Regions from separate parts of the Pseudoalteromonas sp. MMG033 genome, predicted to be linked through region 3. Evidence: predicted binding sites of a transcription regulator. Region 3 holds the regulator's gene; each other region holds the start of a gene.
What was found. The regulator sigma-54, encoded in region 3, starts transcription at its own class of promoters, with help from an activator protein. The targets are predictions, from matches to a motif close to GTTGGCACGNNNNTNGNNT.
Positions count from the first base shown of each region.

Region 1: the regulator sigma-54 is predicted to act here: its motif matches at 2,299-2,317, upstream of AC2CZC_RS11940 (S8 family peptidase).
Region 2: the regulator sigma-54 is predicted to act here: its motif matches at 2,352-2,370, upstream of AC2CZC_RS11485 (P-II family nitrogen regulator).
Region 4: the regulator sigma-54 is predicted to act here: its motif matches at 2,628-2,646, upstream of AC2CZC_RS21490 (flagellar basal body rod protein FlgF).

Region 1 covers NZ_CM170070.1:2,724,286-2,728,929, reverse strand. Annotated here, with positions in the region: gene AC2CZC_RS11945 (hypothetical protein) at 1-100, shown strand, start outside; gene AC2CZC_RS11940 (S8 family peptidase) at 151-2,025, opposite strand; gene AC2CZC_RS11935 (ATP-binding protein) at 2,738-4,644, shown strand, end outside.
Region 2 covers NZ_CM170070.1:2,631,820-2,636,463, reverse strand. Annotated here, with positions in the region: gene mrcB (penicillin-binding protein 1B) at 1-615, opposite strand, end outside; gene AC2CZC_RS11490 (ammonium transporter) at 725-1,954, opposite strand; gene AC2CZC_RS11485 (P-II family nitrogen regulator) at 1,966-2,304, opposite strand; gene AC2CZC_RS11480 (GGDEF domain-containing response regulator) at 2,436-3,704, opposite strand; gene AC2CZC_RS11475 (S10 family peptidase) at 3,953-4,644, shown strand, end outside.
Region 3 covers NZ_CM170070.1:957,695-962,338, forward strand. Annotated here, with positions in the region: gene lptC (LPS export ABC transporter periplasmic protein LptC) at 1-192, shown strand, start outside; gene lptA (lipopolysaccharide transport periplasmic protein LptA) at 182-712, shown strand; gene lptB (LPS export ABC transporter ATP-binding protein) at 709-1,434, shown strand; gene AC2CZC_RS04535 (RNA polymerase factor sigma-54) at 1,476-2,987, shown strand; gene hpf (ribosome hibernation promoting factor) at 3,014-3,301, shown strand; gene ptsN (PTS IIA-like nitrogen regulatory protein PtsN) at 3,304-3,759, shown strand; gene rapZ (RNase adapter RapZ) at 3,772-4,614, shown strand; gene AC2CZC_RS04555 (HPr family phosphocarrier protein) at 4,614-4,644, shown strand, end outside.
Region 4 covers NZ_CM170070.1:4,950,279-4,954,922, forward strand. Annotated here, with positions in the region: gene AC2CZC_RS21475 (flagellar basal body P-ring protein FlgI) at 1-310, opposite strand, end outside; gene flgH (flagellar basal body L-ring protein FlgH) at 322-1,002, opposite strand; gene flgG (flagellar basal-body rod protein FlgG) at 1,020-1,808, opposite strand; gene AC2CZC_RS21490 (flagellar basal body rod protein FlgF) at 1,827-2,591, opposite strand; gene flgE (flagellar hook protein FlgE) at 2,702-4,054, opposite strand; gene AC2CZC_RS21500 (flagellar hook assembly protein FlgD) at 4,093-4,644, opposite strand, start outside.

The sequences.
Region 1 (4,644 bases), 1.8 Mb from region 3:
TATTCAGCAGACAGTCAGTGGTCAGTTGTTGGATTTACAGATCAACTACAAAGAAGGATTTCCAATCGTTTATGTCTGGCTTCTTGAATCGGAGTCATAACACATGGAATTCGCGTAGTTGGGGCGTGAAAACGCCCCGGAGTTCAAGCTTTAACCTCCACAGGTTAGACTAAGCCCTTTACAACTATAAGTAGAATCTTCATCTTCCAAACCAGAAAAGTCCAAAATACTGAATCCACCATCTGTTGACGTTGAATGCGTTTGATTACTTGAATCACACTCTCCTTGTACTTGCCACATTTTTGTCGCATGACTAGGCGTTGCACCTTTGTTCCAGTAATAAGCACTATAAATCTTACCTTGATAGGTCACCTGCTCACCACCATCATAAGGCTTGTTGTGATACCAATTTTGTGGGCACGCTGGTGTCTTTCCTGATTGTAAATAAGTCAGCGCACGTGCAAAGTTTGGCAATCCATGACCATATACACTGTCTTTGCCTGCTTGACCTAAATCATGGCTGGTCGCTTTAAGCGCATCAATAACTTGCGTTCTACTCCAGCTCGGATTTTGCGACCAAAGCCTCGCAATACCACCAGAGATAATTGCCGTAGCTTGAGAGGTGCCCGCACCCACCACATAGTCACTGTGGTAACTATTAATTGAAACCGATATATTTGACTCATCAGCCTTTGCTGGCCACTGATGTACCAATAACGTTGGGAACTCTGTATAATAATCAATGCCTTTTAAACGCCCCTCTGGATGCTGTGGGTAGTTTATCATCAATACTTTACCACCAGCCGAGACACAGTTAGATTGTGCATTGCTCAACTGCTGACGAGTCTCATAAGACAATGTACGCTCTGTCATTTGCTGCTGCACATCACCAGCAGACAAAGTATATACGCACTGCTCAGGTAGGGTTGTTTGCATTGACTGACTACTAATACCGACATCAATTTGTGTATATTTCAGAACATCAGAAACAGATCCACTGTGCTGAATTACAACTTCTTGAACCGCATAGTGACTTCGATTAGCCGTGGAAATAATTTTACTCCCCGGTGCAACAAAATCTATATTCGGATTCGTTGGCGAAAAAGAGGCGATTGTTCCATCTGTCTCTAACGCACCTATTGATAAAACATTATGATATGAGGCAGGGTAATGTAATACATCATCATGTCGACCTTGCTGTTTTTTCTCTGACGTCCCATGGTTACCAGCCGCAGCAACAAAAATCAGCCCTCGGTCATAAGCTAACCTGTCAATAACTGACATCGTCATTGGAGAAAATTGCTCCCCACTCAAAGACATGTTTATTACTTTTGCACCGGAGTTAGCACAAACTTCAATGGCCTCAATTAAATTACCACCCCATATTGCTGAGTTTTTACCATTGGCTGTTTTAATTAATTTGTGAACTTGAAGGCGAGCAACCCCATTACTTAGTGCTCCCTTTACACCGAACCCATTGCTTTGAGCCGCAATGATACCAGCCATATGCGTCCCGTGACTAAGTGCATCTTGATCCCAAAAGCCAGCATAAACGCTATGGTAGCCATGAATATTAATAGGTAAGTCAGGGTGGTTACTGTCTACGCCTGAATCGATAACACACACTGAAATATCATTCGTTGCAGATGGAAGCTTACTGATTGATGTTGCGCGTAACCAATAGGGCTCAAGCTCACTATTTGCTAATACATCTAAGCTATTAGTAGCAGCATTATAGTAATCAAGTGAATTACTACTTAAAGAAAGGCCATAATCAGCTTCAAAGGTAACGCCTTCAATATGGCTTAATTCATTGATTTGAGTTGATGATAATACACCTTGAGCAATCACTTTATCGCCACTTTGTCCTATCACCTTTAAAGAGCTCAGTATACTTTGAGATAGCTGTCCGTTCTTAAATTGTACCAGATAAGCACCATCGTGACTTTGCTCCTGTGCAATTGCACTCAAGCTCAAACTACCTAATACACTTAAAAAAACTGCATTTCTTTTAAAAAATCCCATACTAACTCCTAGCAAAGCTATGTTTATATTTTTATTTTATTTATCCTTAAACCCCTGTTTTCATGCATTTAACTATTAAACCTTCACTGGATATTTACTTCCTTCAATACGACATTTACTCGATCGCAGCGTCATACCTATTTACAAAAAGTTTAGATTGTTAACCTTACTCTCAAGAAGGTTACCACTCAAGATAATTGTTAAATTCAAGATAGATCTATTCAAGACTTTTTATAAAAACGGATAAGTTACGCGTAAAATAAAGACAAAGTTAATCAATAGACGCGCCTACCCTTCACAATTCGAGACTCAAATCCTGAATAGAAAACAGGCTTTCAACAATTAAAAACGCCAACTTGATTAAAAAATAACAAATCAAACCATAAAAATTAAAAAAAAGTAGATTTATTAAAAAATTCATAGTAAGCAAATTAGAGTTATAGATAGGATATTAACTTTTTCGAATAAGTCGAGAATGTTATGCTAAAAAGTTTCATAAAAGTGAATAATATTCACTAGACCAGTACCTTTTTCTGGTGTATTGGTTTTTTTATCGTATTTGTTATTTTTTACTCTAATTACACGTTTTAATAGACAGCAAGACTCACAATGCATGACTTTTATGTACTTGCCTTGCGCAATGGGTTAAAAATAATATTTAAAAGCAGTGATGATCGTGAGACAGACGATTTACCAATAAGAGCAAAAAAAAATGCACATTCTTTTATCTGATAAGCGCTACACGTATAGTCCCAAATTCAGATTTATAAAACCTAAAGATCGCCAAAAGGTAAAAGTAAAATTTGCCAATGACTTAATACTTGCACTCGGCTACAAATTCAAAGAACAGCGCAACTATTTTGAAATGGCAGCTGAAGCTGCTTTTATGTCTCTCAACCCATTGGACAGGCAACAAAACCAGTTCTTTATTGAATTAGATTTGGTCACTAGCAACCAGCAAACAGTAAACTTACAAGAAGATAGTACCAGTGTTGGATTAGGGTATGCGCTCAGTTGCGCACTGGCATACCGCGCTCACATACAAAAAACAACCGCATTTAATAACACCTGTTTCGCCACTGGTGAGGTTTCACCAAGCGGTAACGTCCATGCAATTGGCCATATAAATAACAAAATCGAAGGTGCGCTTTATGCAATGACATACAGGCATAGTGGACCATTCATTATTTTTTATCCCCGTGCCAATCATGATGAAATCGATGAAGATCTCATCCATAACGTCGAGTTATTAGGCGGGCAGTTATCGCCTGTGGAGCACATAAATGAGGCGCTACAACTATTACTTGGTGAAGAATATGACGGCACACAACAATCAGGCTCATTAACTTTTAAAGGCTTAAGGAGCTTCGAACCCCATGATGCTTATTACTTTTTTGGTCGCGACACACTCACCTCGGATTTGTTGGCTTTATTTAACAATAAGCCGTCACTCATCAAAGTACATGGTGTTTCTGGGAGCGGAAAATCAAGCTTAATTAAAGCGGGACTATTGCCTGCACTCGCTCAACAAGGCGAAAATGTAAAGTGGCATATCGGGTTACCAAAAGATTTTGATAGCAGTGCATCGTTATTAAAACACTTTATTTGCTCCAATGAAGCAGGGTTTGAAGCGGTGTTAAAGACCATGTCGGTCAGCTTAGAGCAGTTTGTCGAAGAGTTACTAAAGTTAAATACAACATTCTTGGATGAACTCGCGCTTCATCTTACAGCTCATAAAACAACCTACGTTTGGTACATTGACCAATTCGAAGAAATTTTTGAGATTGAGCCAGATAATCGACTGCTACAAAGCTTAGCAAAACTATCAGAATATACTCCCTTATCTGTAATAGTCAGCATACGAAGTGAATACTTACATAACACAGATATGATGGGGAGAGACTTCTATGTACCCCATAGTCTCACTGCCGAAGACTGGCTTAAAATTATAAATAATCAAGCTACCGCACTTGGAATTACACTGGAAGAAGGGCTTTCTCAAACAATTCAAACCGAGGCATTAAAGTTGTCCCATGCTCTGCCTGCGGTAGAATATTTGCTTGCACAGATGCATGCACTCGCTATTGACAGTGATCAACCAAAAAAACTTACGTTCAGCCAATATAATCAACTTAATAAATTGACAGGCGTCATCTACAGGCAAGCTGAATATATTTTAGGGCAATTTGAGCCACTCACTGAACAGTTTTTTGAGCTGTTTATTGGCGTGAATATCAATGGTACTTGCTATTCAAAACATGTTGACTTTATTGCCCTTGAGCAAGAAAACCCGCAGTTACTGGAACTTGTCAATGCGCTTATCGAGAAACAACTCGTTATCCGCCATCAAGCTCATAAACTGCCCCCTTACGTAAAATTGACTCACGATTGCCTAATTTCGATCGCTGAGGAACGTACACTTGATCAACAAATTTGGCCACGTTTTTTCATCTGGTTAAGTGCCAGAAAAGAATACCTTCAGTGGTTTCATGGGATTGAAGCTAAATATAAGCAGTGGAAAAACTTTTCAGCACAACCTGAAGAACAAAATAACTTCACTTTAGGTAAGCATGAGCTACAAGATGGCATAAAGTACCTTAGCCAGCCAGGTACTATCAG
Region 2 (4,644 bases), 1.7 Mb from region 3:
CTTTAATACATTCGGAAACTTTTCAAGAGGAACAAACTCACGATCTTGATTGGTCTCATTACCAATTCGTGCAATTTGTACCGGCTCTAATCGCTCGCCAGCGATACGGCGACCGCCTTTATCGACTATATTAGCGAGCTTTTTACCCGCAAAATTAAGTGTAAATACTCTGGATGACTCAGCACCCTCGTAAAACTCAAATGCACGACGGAAAACCGTTATTGTGCGTCCTTGTACTAAATATTGGCCTGTCCTATTAATTCTATTCACCCTCGAGTAATTAAGTCTCTCAAGTTCCCAAATTACCTCTTGCTCAGACAAGTACTGATCTGGATAAAAGGTCATAGCACGGGCATAAACCTGAACTGGAAGCTGCCATTTGTTGCCTTCAAACTGCTTACTTACTTTTGCATCTAAGTACACAACATACATGGCAACCGCGCAGCAAACAGCAAGGCCGCCTTTCCAAATTAGCGACCAAAGCGTTTGCAGTATTCGAGACTTTAAAATACCTACACGTTGCTTAAACGAGACCTTTTTTGAGTTAGGTGATTTTTTTTTCGTGGTGCGCTTTGGTTTTGATTTATTTGCAGGCGTGCGTTTTTTCTCTGACATTTACCGGAGCAATATTTACCATAATTACAATGATGCTAGAGTAACTTAGATTAACAGCCACTGAAACCAAAAAAGCAGGCTAACGCCTGCTTTTTTAACTGCTTAAGTATTAATGGTTTCGTATTGTGACAAATTCTGGGTAGGCATCTACGCCACAGTCATGCTGATCCATACCACTGAGCTCCTCCTCTTCCGTCACACGGATCCCCATAGTCGTTTTTAAAAGCGCCCATACCAAATAAGAAGTGATAAAAACAAACCCAAGAATTGACACAAGGCCAATCAACTGCGAAACGAAGTTTGCATCGCCATTTGAAAACGGCACCATCATCACACCCAGACAACCACATACGCCATGCACCGAGATGGCACCTACAGGGTCATCAATTTTAAGTTTATCCAGCGCCACAATGCTAAATACCACTAAGCTTCCACCTAACGATCCAATAATGCACGCAAGTAGTGGCGTCGGAGAAGCTGGCTCCGCGGTGATAGTGACAAGTCCGGCCAATGCGCCGTTTAAAATCATCGTCAAATCCGCTTTTTTCCACATGACTTTACACACAAGTAAAGCCGATATTGCGCCTGCGGCGGCAGCGGCATTGGTATTCAACATGATTTGACTCACTGCAATGGCATTTTCTTTATCAGCTAAAAACAACTGCGAGCCACCATTAAAGCCGAACCAACCCATCCACAAAATAAAAGTACCCAGAGTCGCTAAGGGTAAGTTAGAACCGGGAATTGGATAAATCTCCCCATGTTTACCATACTTGCCCTTTCTCGCACCCAGCAGCAAGACCCCGGCTAATGCGGCAGCGGCACCCGCACCATGAACGATTGCAGAGCCTGCAAAATCAACAAAACCCAACTCAGATAAGAATCCAGCTCCCCAACTCCAATAACCTTGGATGGGATAAATAAGCCCAGTCAGCACCACAGTAAACAATAAGAATGCCCACAACTTCATGCGCTCAGCCACGGCGCCAGAAACAATTGACATGGCTGTTGCAACAAAAACAACTTGAAAGAAAAAGTCAGACTCAAGCGCATGGTCGGCATCCGCTGACGCATCACCAATCAGCGCTCCAAAACTTGGCACAAACCCGCCTTCAGAGTTGCCAACGTACATAATGTTGTAACCAATCAACAAATACATAGTGCAGGCGATTGCGTATAGTGCAATATTTTTAGTTAAGATCTCAGTCGTATTTTTAGATCTCACTAACCCAGCCTCTAACATGGCAAACCCTGCTGCCATCCACATCACTAACACGCCAGATATGAGAAAGTAGAAAGTATTGAGTGAAAATTGTAATTCTATAATTGTGTTTTCCATCAGATTGCACCTCAGATTGCTTCTTCGTCTAATTCACCGGTGCGGATCCGCACGATTTGCTCTAGGTCATAAACAAAAATTTTGCCATCACCGATTTTTCCAGTATTTGCAGCTTGTGTTAATGTATCCACTACCCGTTGGCAGTTTTCACTGTGCGTTGCAATCTCAAGCTTAATTTTTGGTATAAAATCGACTTGGTATTCAGCTCCTCGATACAATTCTGTGTGACCACGCTGACGACCAAATCCTTTCACGTCAACGACTGTCATGCCTTCTATACCGAGTTCAGCGAGTGCTTCTCGGACTTCATCCAATTTAAAAGGCTTAATTATCGCACTTATCATTTTCATTGTTGGCCTCCAAAGGAGTGTGATTCCTGTTGATGATGGAATACACAATCCAACCTTTATGCCAAAAAGATTAGTGCTTATTTATCAGTGAGGTATGAAAAATATAGAAAGGTATTTAGCGAAAAGTGCACTTAGCTGGTGCACTCTTCAAAGATTTGATTTGATTTGGTGCAAGCTGTCACAGCGCTATTACGACCTTGGGCTTTGGCCTTATATAACGCCTTATCAGCATGTCGCATCACTTCACTCAATGTCGCAAACTCACATTTTGCAATACCAATACTCAGGGTGCAATGTAAGCGGTGGTCATCGACTTGGAAAATGTTCTCTGCAAATTTGAGACGAAAAACATCAAATTTGGCTTTTGCTTTTTGCAAATCACTTTCAGCGAGTAAAACAGCAAACTCCTCACCACCGACTCGAGATACTAAACTACCCGAGAATGACTCATTGAGTAAGTGAGCAACCTGAGTGAGTATGCTATCGCCACCTAAATGGCCATATTTATCATTTATTTCTTTAAATAAGTCTAAATCTAACAGAGCTAAGCAGCTATCTTCTAGCCCGGATTTAAGTAACCTATCCATTTGTTGGCAAAAATAACGACGATTATATAAACCCGTCAAATAATCACGATGTGCATAATCTTTAATCTCTGCAATTAGATTTAATTGCTCCATCGTTTGCATTACGCGGCAGTGGAACTCCTCGTTCATAAATGGCTTCATTAAGAAATCATTTGCGCCATATTTAATGAACTTTGCGGACAGGCCATGTGTTCCAGCACCAGATAACCCAACTATCGCCAAATCATCGCGACCACGAAAATTGCGCACTGCTTTAACCAACTCAAACCCATCCATCGTAGGCATAGCATAGTCAGTCAATAAAAGTTTAATCTCATGATCAGCCTTGAGCATAGTGAGTGCTTGCTCACCATCTTGAGCTTCGAACACAGTGAACAACTGTTTTTCTAGCATCTGTCTCATCACAGCACGGCTGATCATAGAGTCATCGGCAATCAATGCTTTACAGCCTTGATTGCGCAGCAAACGACTGACCAATTTAATGGCATATAAATAAGAATCACGATTATCTTTGATCACATAATCAACGACCCCCATTTCTAGCATCTGTTGTCGGCTGTACTCATCAATCTTAGAGGTCAAAACAACCGTAGGAACATTGTGACTCAAAGTTAACTGGACGACTTCTGCATCCATTGCATCAGGCAATGTTAAATCTACCAAGGCCAGTGTGTAGCAATTGCTCGCAAGTAACGCTTTACTTTCCTTGAGAGACCAAGCAAAGTCTATATCGACACTTAGATGTTGTGATGCCAGATGGCGTAAGATCTGTTGGACAACCTTACTATCTTCAACAATCAATACTTTTTGCATGGAAACTTTCTCTAGTGACTGCAATGAGAAATGTAGCTATACAAGTATTTAACAGACTCAAATACTTTAATACTACAGACATAAGGGTGAAATATACGCGATTTTTGTGACAAAAAAAACCTGCACCGCCCCTAAATGGTAAACAAATTGTAATGGGCAGCAAATATTGCGAGTTAGTCTCATTGACTTTGAAATCAACGTTAAAAACGATTTAAATGTAGGCGATAAGTGAAAACACGAGGAACCCCATGGCAGCAGTACCTAAAATAGTATCTAGTTTACTACTACTTTGCGTCAGCACATTCAGTGCTGCTAATAGTAATCAACAAGGCACATTAAGCTTTGATATAGATCATCAAGTCACCACAAAACACAAAGCCACAATTAATGGCTCAAGAATAAACTATACCGTTTCGACTGGCACTCAGCCTTTGTGGGATGACGAGGGGCATCCAATTGCATCTTTACACTACACTTATTACAAAAAAGACAAAGTAAAAGATAATGCAAAACGCCCGCTACTCATTTCATTCAACGGTGGTCCGGGCTCAGCTTCTGTGTGGATGCACATAGCTTATACTGGTCCTCGTGTTCTAAAAATAGACGATGAAGGATATCCACTTCAGCCTTATGGACTAAAGGATAACCCCTATTCTGTTTTAGATACCACAGACATAGTTTTTGTGAACCCAGTCAACACTGGCTATTCACGTGTCTTGCCTGATAAACAAGGCAAAATGCCGAGCAAAGACGTTCAAAAAAAGCGTTTTTTTGGTGTTAACGCCGATGTTAAATACCTCGCCGCTTGGCTAAACACCTTTATTAATCGTCATGACAGAGCGTTGTCACCTAAGTTCTTAATTGGTGAAAGCTACGGAACAACACGTGTTGCAGGGCTTGCACACGAACTGCAAAACCAGCAGTGGATGTACTTAAATGG
Region 3 (4,644 bases):
AATGCCATGATCACAGAGATAGACGCAGATAATCTTCGACTTGAAATCAGTAATCGAATAATGCGTTCAGAGCAACCAGTGATCATTACTGGCCCGAGCTTAACCATTACCGGTAAAGGGCTAATCGCCGATCTCAATATTGAGGTCATTGAACTCATTAACCACACTGAAACGATTTATGATAAGCAATAAATTAAGTGCAACCCTACTATTTACATGTGCTATCGCACTTTTGCCACAAAGTGCCCTTGCCAACAACACGCCTGAGCAGGTGATCATCAGTTCAGGTAAGCAGCAAGCGCAATTACAAACAAATATAGGGGTTTTTGAAGAAAACGTTGAGATCATTCATGGCCAACGCAAAATATTCGCAGATCGACTCGAAGTCCACCGCAGAGAAGATTTAGGGGAAAACAAGCAGTTACTGGTTGCAACGGGATCTCCTGCAATTTTCCAAGAGCAGCAGACCGATGGCAGCCTATTAAAAGCCACGGCACAAGAGGTACGCTATGATGTTGCAAATCGCTTGCTCACAATTAAAGGCAATGCCGAAATAAGCCAAGCTGGTCAAAAGATTTCTGCCCAAGAGATCCTCTATGATATGGAAAAACAACTTATTAGCGCGCAAAAGGCAAACGAGGAAGGTAAACGAGTGAGAACTGTTTTACTCCCTGTAGATAAAGAGCAAGATGGTAACAAGGAGCCACAGTGAGCACACTAAAAGCGACAGCACTGGCTAAGAGTTATAAAGGCAGACAGGTTGTAAAAAATGTTGAACTAAGTGTTGAAGCAGGCAGCATCGTTGGTTTGCTCGGTCCAAATGGCGCAGGTAAAACCACTACTTTTTATATGATTGTTGGCCTAGTACCAAGTGACAAGGGCAGTATTCATATTGATTCACAAGACATTACTTTGCTACCGATGCACAGCCGAGCTCGGTTGGGTATTGGATATTTACCACAAGAATCTTCGATATTTAGAAAGCTAACCGTTTATGACAATTTAATGGCGATCCTTGAAACCAGAAAAGACCTCAATAAAGCCCAACGAGAAGCAGTATTAAACGATTTACTTGATGAATTTAATATTCAGCATATTCGCTCAAGTTTAGGAATGGCACTGTCTGGTGGTGAGCGTCGCCGCGTCGAAATTGCTCGCGCTTTAGCCGCAAATCCTAAATTTATTCTTTTAGATGAGCCTTTTGCTGGCGTTGATCCGATTTCAGTGTTAGATATAAAGAAAATTATTGAGCATTTAAAAAACCGTGGGATCGGCGTATTGATCACAGATCATAATGTTCGCGAAACTTTGGATGTATGTGAAAAGGCATATATTGTTTCCCATGGTGAATTAATTGCGTCAGGCACACCTGAACATGTTTTAGCGGATCAAACCGTCCGAGATGTCTACTTAGGCGAGCAATTCAGGCTATAGTTAAGAATAAGCGTAACAACGAAAAGGATTGTTAGAGATACATGAGGCAATCGCTACAGCTGCGCATGGGGCAGCAATTAACAATGACACCACAACTGCAGCAAGCAATTCGCCTGCTGCAGCTGAGCACATTAGACCTCCAGCAAGAAATTCAAGAAGCGCTGGATAGCAATCCTTTATTGGAAGTAGAAGAAAACGAACAAGAGTCTTTTGATAACAGTCTAGATAAAACCCATGAACAAGCTCAGACCACAGAGAAAGCAGAGTCTAGCGTTGATGATACTGCTGAAACACAGCTGAGTGACTACGAGCAAGACACAGATACGGCGCTCAATAAAGAAACGCTCAGCGATGAGATGGCGATGGATGTCACGTGGGATGAATATATCAGTGCTGCACCAGTCAGCTCGTCTGGCCCAATGCCTGAGGATGAAAGCGTTTATCAAGGTCAAACCACTGAAAGTCTTCAAGAATATCTGATGTGGCAACTAGAGCTCACTCCATTTAGCGCAACAGATAGACTTATTGCGCTGTCAATTGTTGAGGGCGTCGATGACTCAGGGATCCTAACCGTATCTTGTGAGGATATTGTCGATAGCTTAAATAAAGATAATGACCAAGAGCCGGTTGAATTAGATGAGGTTGAAGCCGTCTTAAAACGTATTCAATTATTTGACCCTGTTGGTATTGCGGCACGCAGTCTGCAGGAATGCTTAATTGTTCAACTAAATCAATTTGCCATAGATACACCTTGGCTCGAACAAACAAAACATGTCATTGAAGAGCACATAGACCTATTAGCAAATCGTGATTATCGTACTATCATGAAGAAAACGAAGCTCAAAGAAGGCGAGCTCAAAGAAGTGATGACGCTAATCCACAGCTTGAACCCCAAGCCAGCTGCAAGTATCGTTCAAGAAGAAGCTGATTATGTGATCCCCGATGTCTCGGTCAAAAAGATAAAAGGACGTTGGGTTGTTGAACTCAATCCTGACTCAATGCCCAAAATAAGAGTTAATGATCATTATGCTGCAATGTCACGCTCAGTTAAATCAAGCAGTGACAGCCAATTTATTCGCTCGCATTTGCAAGAGGCGAAATGGTTTATTAAAAGTTTAGAAAGCAGAAATGAAACTTTATTGAAAGTTACCAATTGCATTGTTCAACAACAACAGGCATTCTTTGAACATGGCCCTGAGGCAATGAGACCTATGGTTCTCAATGATGTTGCTGAAATGGTTGATATGCACGAGTCGACAATATCTCGGGTAACAACACAAAAATTTATGCACACGCCTCGCGGCATTTATGAATTGAAATACTTCTTCTCGAGCCATGTTAGTACCGAGAACGGTGGGGAATGCTCTTCAACAGCAATTAGAGCACTCATCAAAAAGCTAATTGCTGCAGAAAACTCAGCTAAGCCTTTAAGTGATAGCAAAATTGCAGATGTATTAGCTGACCAAGGTATTAAGGTGGCAAGACGTACTATTGCCAAATACCGAGAGTCTTTGGCTATTCCACCGTCTAATCAGCGTAAAAGCTTGATTTAGGCGTAACAAAAGAAGGAAAAATGCTTATGCAACTAAATTTAACTGGTCGCCATGTAGAAATTACCGATTCATTAAGAGACTACGTAACAAGTAAGTTTGCGAAGCTAGAAAGGCATTTTGATCACATCAACAACGTTCATGTAATCCTAGATGTCGAGAAACTCATTCAAAAAGCCGAAGCCACATTACATGTAAATGGCGGCGAGCTATTCGCTTCAACAGAACACAAAGACATGTATGCAGCTATCGATGGTTTAATCGATAAGCTAGATAGGCAAGTCATTAAACATAAAGAGAAGCTAACTCGACATTAACCATGAAACTTAGCACACTGATCCCTGAGGACTGCAGCAAGGCTGCGGTCCTTTTTAATAGTAAAAAAAGAATACTCCAATACATCAGTGAATTGGCACAAGAAAAAATTCCAAATGCCAATCAGCATGATATTCTCGAGGCACTGTTAAATCGCGAAAAGCTAGGCAGTACAGGTATTGGAAAAGGTATCGCTATTCCACACGGGCGATTGGCGGGATTAGATAATATCATTGCCATCTTGCTTGTAAATCAACAGCCTATTCCATTTGATGCTGTTGACGACCGCAATGTAGATATTTTTGTTGCGCTCATCGTACCAGAAGGTGAAAATAAGCAACATTTAGAGACCTTAGCTAGTATCGCTGGTAAACTAAATGATAAGCATTTTTGCAAGAGACTTAGACAAGCAAGTAACGATCATGAGCTTTACCAAGTCCTTGTTGAGTTTGATAAATAATAGGAACAAATCGTGGAGCTCATAATTATCAGTGGCCGCTCTGGCTCAGGTAAATCCGTCGCATTAAGAGTATTGGAAGACTTAGGCTATTACTGCGCTGATAATATCCCTGTAAACTTACTACCTGCTTTAGTACGCAGTGTTTCAGACAGCTATAATAAAATTGCTGTCAGCATTGATGTGAGAAACTTACCAAAAGAACAGCAGGAGTTTCATGATATTTTAGAGTACTTGCCAGGCTTTGCTAAACCAAAAGTATTTTACCTTGATTGCGATGACCAAACACTAATCAAACGTTTTTCAGAAACACGGCGATTGCATCCGCTGTCACTCAATGACTTACCGCTAGACTTGGCAATAAAACAAGAAAGAACTTTATTAGATGTCTTGATACGTCGTGCTGATATCACCATAGATACAACCGACTTGAGTGTCCACCAATTGGCTGAAAGCGTTCGAGAGAAAATCTTAGGCCAAAAAGATAAACAACTCATCATCACATTTGAATCATTTGGCTTTAAACATGGTATTCCTAAAGAAGCAGATTACGTATTTGACGCGCGGTTTTTACCAAACCCGCACTGGGAACCTGAATTAAAACCTCTAACAGGCTTAGACCAACCGGTTATCGATTACTTATCGAGTCACAGCATAGTACAAAAGTTTGTGTGGCAGATACAAACCTTTATGCAAACTTGGCTGCCACACTTGGAGCGTAATAATCGCAGCTATTTGACTATCGCCATTGGTTGTACCGGTGGCCAGCACCGCTCAGTATATTTAGCGCAAACACTTGGTGAACGCTTTCAAAGAACACACTCTAACGTCAAAATTCGCCACCGAGAACAAGAGTAATGCAACAGCAATACCAAGGGGTTTTTCTAA
Region 4 (4,644 bases), 970 kb from region 3:
CATCAATACTTTGCCCTGGTTTTACAAATGGCGGTAAATCGGCATGTACAGCAACAGCTGCTACATTTTTAATCTTCGGTTTTAGGTTACCCGGCAGGGTGATACCAAAACTGTTTAACATCGCTTTAAAGCTCTGTTCTGTAAACCGACTTTGCTCACCGGTCCCAGGCAGACCCACCACCAAACCATAACCTATAAGTTGGTTGCTTCTCACTCCTTCAACGACACTGACGTCTTTAATTCGCTCAGCTTGTGCATTGACCGATATGATAAGGAGCAATGATAAAATTACACTTTGCAGAATACGCATGATCAACTTCCTTAAAACGGCATTAATGTGCTCATGAAGAATTTAGTTAGCCAGCCTGCACTCTGCACTTCTTGCGTCTGACCTTTTCCTGAATACTGAATGCGTGCATTAGCAATTCGATTTGATTCAACCTCATTTTCTGCGGAAACATCTTGCGGCCGCACTAACCCTTCTAAACGAATAAACTCTTCACCCGTATTTAGCGTTAGCCATTTCTCACCGCGGATCACCAAGTTGCCATTGGGTAAAACCCTCATTACATTTACTGAGATGTTACCAAACAAACTATTTGATTGATTAGCTTGTGCATCACCTTGGTAAGAAGAGTTCGCACCCATATCCAGTTGAATGGCGTCACCGCCAATATTGACAGGCGCGTTACCAAGACCTAGGAAAGGGTCCACATTGACTTCACTGTCTTTATCTAATTTAGAATTAGCCGCTTTGGAAGCTTGGGTAGACTCTCTAAGTACAACCGTAATTATATCGCCGACTCTCACTGCTTTTTTATCTGAGTACAGATCATTTGAATATGAGTTGAACAGCGAGCCCGTTGTGACAACTGGCTCTGCCTCCATTTCAGGATACATAGGTGCGTAATAAGGGTCATCTCTGACAACATCACTGTTTTCAGTAGACATACACCCACTTAAGCCTAAACCTAACGTAACTACCAATATACATTTACGCATGATCTGCCCTACCCTAATTAAAGTTGTTGGTTGATATAACTCAGCATTTCGTCAACCGACTTAATGACTTTAGAGTTCATCTCATAGACGCGCTGGGTTTCAATCAAGTTTACTAACTCTTCAGTCACGTTTACGTTCGACGTTTCAAGCGCACCTTGAACCATAGAGCCCAATCCTTCGACCCCTGGGTTACCTTGCACTGGGGCGCCACTTACAGCTGTTTCTGTATACAAGTTTTGTCCAATCGGCTCTAACCCTGATGGATTGATAAAGTCACTGATAACTAATTGGCCAATAACTGTGTTTTCTGCCTGACCATTGATACTTACTGATACTTCACCGTCTTGAGATATGGTGATGGAGTTCGCATTATCTGGTACTGTCATTTCTGGCTGTACCGGGAAACCTGCACCTGATGTAACAACACGACCGGTTTCGTCCGTGGTGAACTGTCCATTTCGAGAATACGCAATGGTGCCATCTGGCATTTGTATTTCAAAAAAACCTGGACCTTGTATCATCCAGTCCAAAGAGTTTTCAGTGCTTATCATATTGCCCTGAGAAAAGTTCTTTTGGTTAGCCACGACTTTAGAACCTGCACCAAGCATTAAACCTGAAGGTAGCTCAGTATCCTGTGATGAGCGCCCACCGGGCTGATTGATATTTTGATACAGTAAATCTTCAAAAATAGCACGGCTCTTTTTATAACCAACCGTACTGGCATTCGCCAAGTTATTTGAAATAACCGAAATATCTGTTTGCTGAGCATCAAGCCCTGTTTTACTTATCCACAATGCTGGATTCATAATCTATACCTCACTCTCTTAAACTATGCGCAGGAGCGAAGTGTGTCGCTCGTCAATTTCTTCTGCTGACTTCATTAATTTAATTTGCATCTCAAACTGTCTCTGATGGTTTATCAAATCCACCATTTCATGAACGGGGTTTACATTAGACATTTCTAAATATCCACTCATCACTTTTGCCGTTGGAGATACTTCGCAAAAACCACAATGCCCATCATCAAGCTGGTCTTCTTGTGGCCTAAATAAACCATCATTACCTTTTTCGAGCTGGTTATTATCAGCGGTAATTATTTTTAGCCGATCAACGGTTTCTAAGAAGTTTGCTGGGGCCCCCTGAGGACGAACTTGAATGGAGCCATCATCACTAAATACCACTTTATCGATAGGTAAAGGTAATATAATCGGGCCGCCTTCGCCAATTAATTGACGTCCATGACTTGTGACCAAAGCCCCGTCGCTAGTAATGTTCAAGGTACCTACTTTTGTATACGCCTCTTCACCACTGGCATCCATGACACTGATCCACGACTTCTCATCAACCGCGATATCTAAATCACGACCTGTTTCTGCAACCGCGCCGCTTAACATATTAGTACCAGGGCGCTCTTGCATGGCAAATACCCGTGTTGGTAAGCCTTCACCAAAAGCTTGCATAGAGCGAGCTTGTGCAAAGTCTGCTTTAAAGCCTGTCGTATTAGCATTTGCTAGATTGTTCGCCTTGAGCGCCACACCTCGCAAGCTTTGCTTAGCGCCTGACATGGCGATATAGAGCATTTTATCCATGAGAACGACCTAAAACTGTTCAATATATAGTGATAAAAGCAATATTAGTGCCAAGGTGAGTGTCAAAAAATAAAAAAGCCGCAAACGCGGCTTTTTACAAGAGATAAATATTATCGGATCTGAAGGATATTCTGTTGCAGTGTTGAATTCACTTCAAGTGCACGCGAGTTTGCCTGGAAGTTTCTTTGCGCACTGATCAAGTCAACTAATTCATTTGTTAAGTTTACATTCGATTGCTCTAATGCTGATGAATTAATCGTACCTAAAGTACCTGAGCCTGGTTCACCGGCAATTGGCTCACCTGAGGTTAAACTTTTCTTCCAACCTGTATTACCCGCTTCTGTCAAACCTTGTGAGTTTGAAAATCTCACCATAGCAACCTGTCCTAAGAAAGTTGAGTCTCCATTACTGTATGACGCAACAATCTTACCATCAGAGCCAATGTCAATACCTGCAAGTCGACCCGTTGTCGCACCATCTTGATCAAGTGCCTTAACTTCAAAACGACTTGCAAACTGCGTTGGTAACTTATTCGTTGTATTCGCTTCATCACGCCAGTTTAACTGAATATCTGACGGAAAAGTTGCACCGTTAGTCAATAACCCAGATACATTGGCTGCTGTTAAATTAAGTGGGTTAAAGGTTGTGCCTGTATTGGGAGTTTCTGCAGCTCCAGTATGCTCAGGAAAACCTTGCGCATTAAATCCAAATTCAGTAATGGGAGTTATCACAGCAGGTGCAACAATCTCATTACCGTTCGCGTCAAAAGGCTTTCCGCCTAACGTTGCATAGACCTGCCACTCATTTGCGTCGGTTGTTGGGTCTTCTTTACGGAAAAATAACTGTAGGGTATGTGGCTCACCCAAAGAGTCATACACTGTCGTCGACGTTGAGCTATTATAAGATGCTGTTGTATCTGGGTCGAATGCAATGGTAGGTGCCGTCGCTGTCGAATCCAAGTTAAATGATGAATAAACATTTGTTGTTGCACGCGGAGATCCTGACGCGTCAGGTATTTGCAACGGTGACGACGTACTTAAGCTCACTGATGTTGTATCACCCGTACTTGGATCAACAGGGAAACCCTGTAAAAAGTTGCCGTTCGCATCAACAATAAAGTTATCTTTGTTCAGCTTAAATGCACCTGCACGGGTGAATGTATAATCTTGGCTGCCTAAATCTTCACTTGTCGCAAAATAACCCTCACCTGTAATAGCAAGATCAAGCGAGTTTTGTGTAAAGTTTAATGAACCTTGGTGGAATTGCTGAGCAACCATGGTCGTTGATACACCATCACCATTTTTGGTTTTACCCGCACTGAACACTGACGATGCATAGACAGAAGCAAACTCCGCACGGGATTCTTTAAAACCTGTGGTATTTACGTTTGCAATGTTATTAGCTGTGGTGTCCAAATCTTTTTGGGCTGCAGCTAGTCCTGTTAAAGCAATATTAAAACTCATACTCTAATACCTCTATAAATGAAGGTTAAATCTTTTGATTAAGCTATCTCTGCAACGTCAGATAGTCTAACTGCACCAGCTTTAGTGTTAATGACAATGCCCTGAGAGCCATTTACATTAACACTATCAATATTTCTAAATGTTGCTGTTGGCAATGACTCAAACTTACCGTTTGTTTGCCCTTCAGCTTTAATTGTGTATTCACCTGGAGGGGCTGGCTCGTCATTATCAGTCAAACCATCCCATTCAAAACGTGTTGCACCTACGCTTTGCTTGCCTAATTCAATCTTTCTAACAAGCTCATTCTTATCATTGACGATACTCAAAGTAAGCTTTTCGACAGGCTCTGCAACAATAATGGAGCCTCTCGCCTGCATACCAGGCCCATGCTCAACAGTGTCAGACTCGAGCAAAGCCTTCTTACCTATCAATGTTGATGCTTGAAGTGCTGAATTTGATGTCATCGATGCCGCCAATGATTCAAACTTTGTATTTAAGTTTGAAATCCCCTCTGCCATCGTAAAATTGGTCATCTGGGATATCATCTGATCATTATCAGCTGGTTTACTCGGGTCTTGAAAAGACAATTG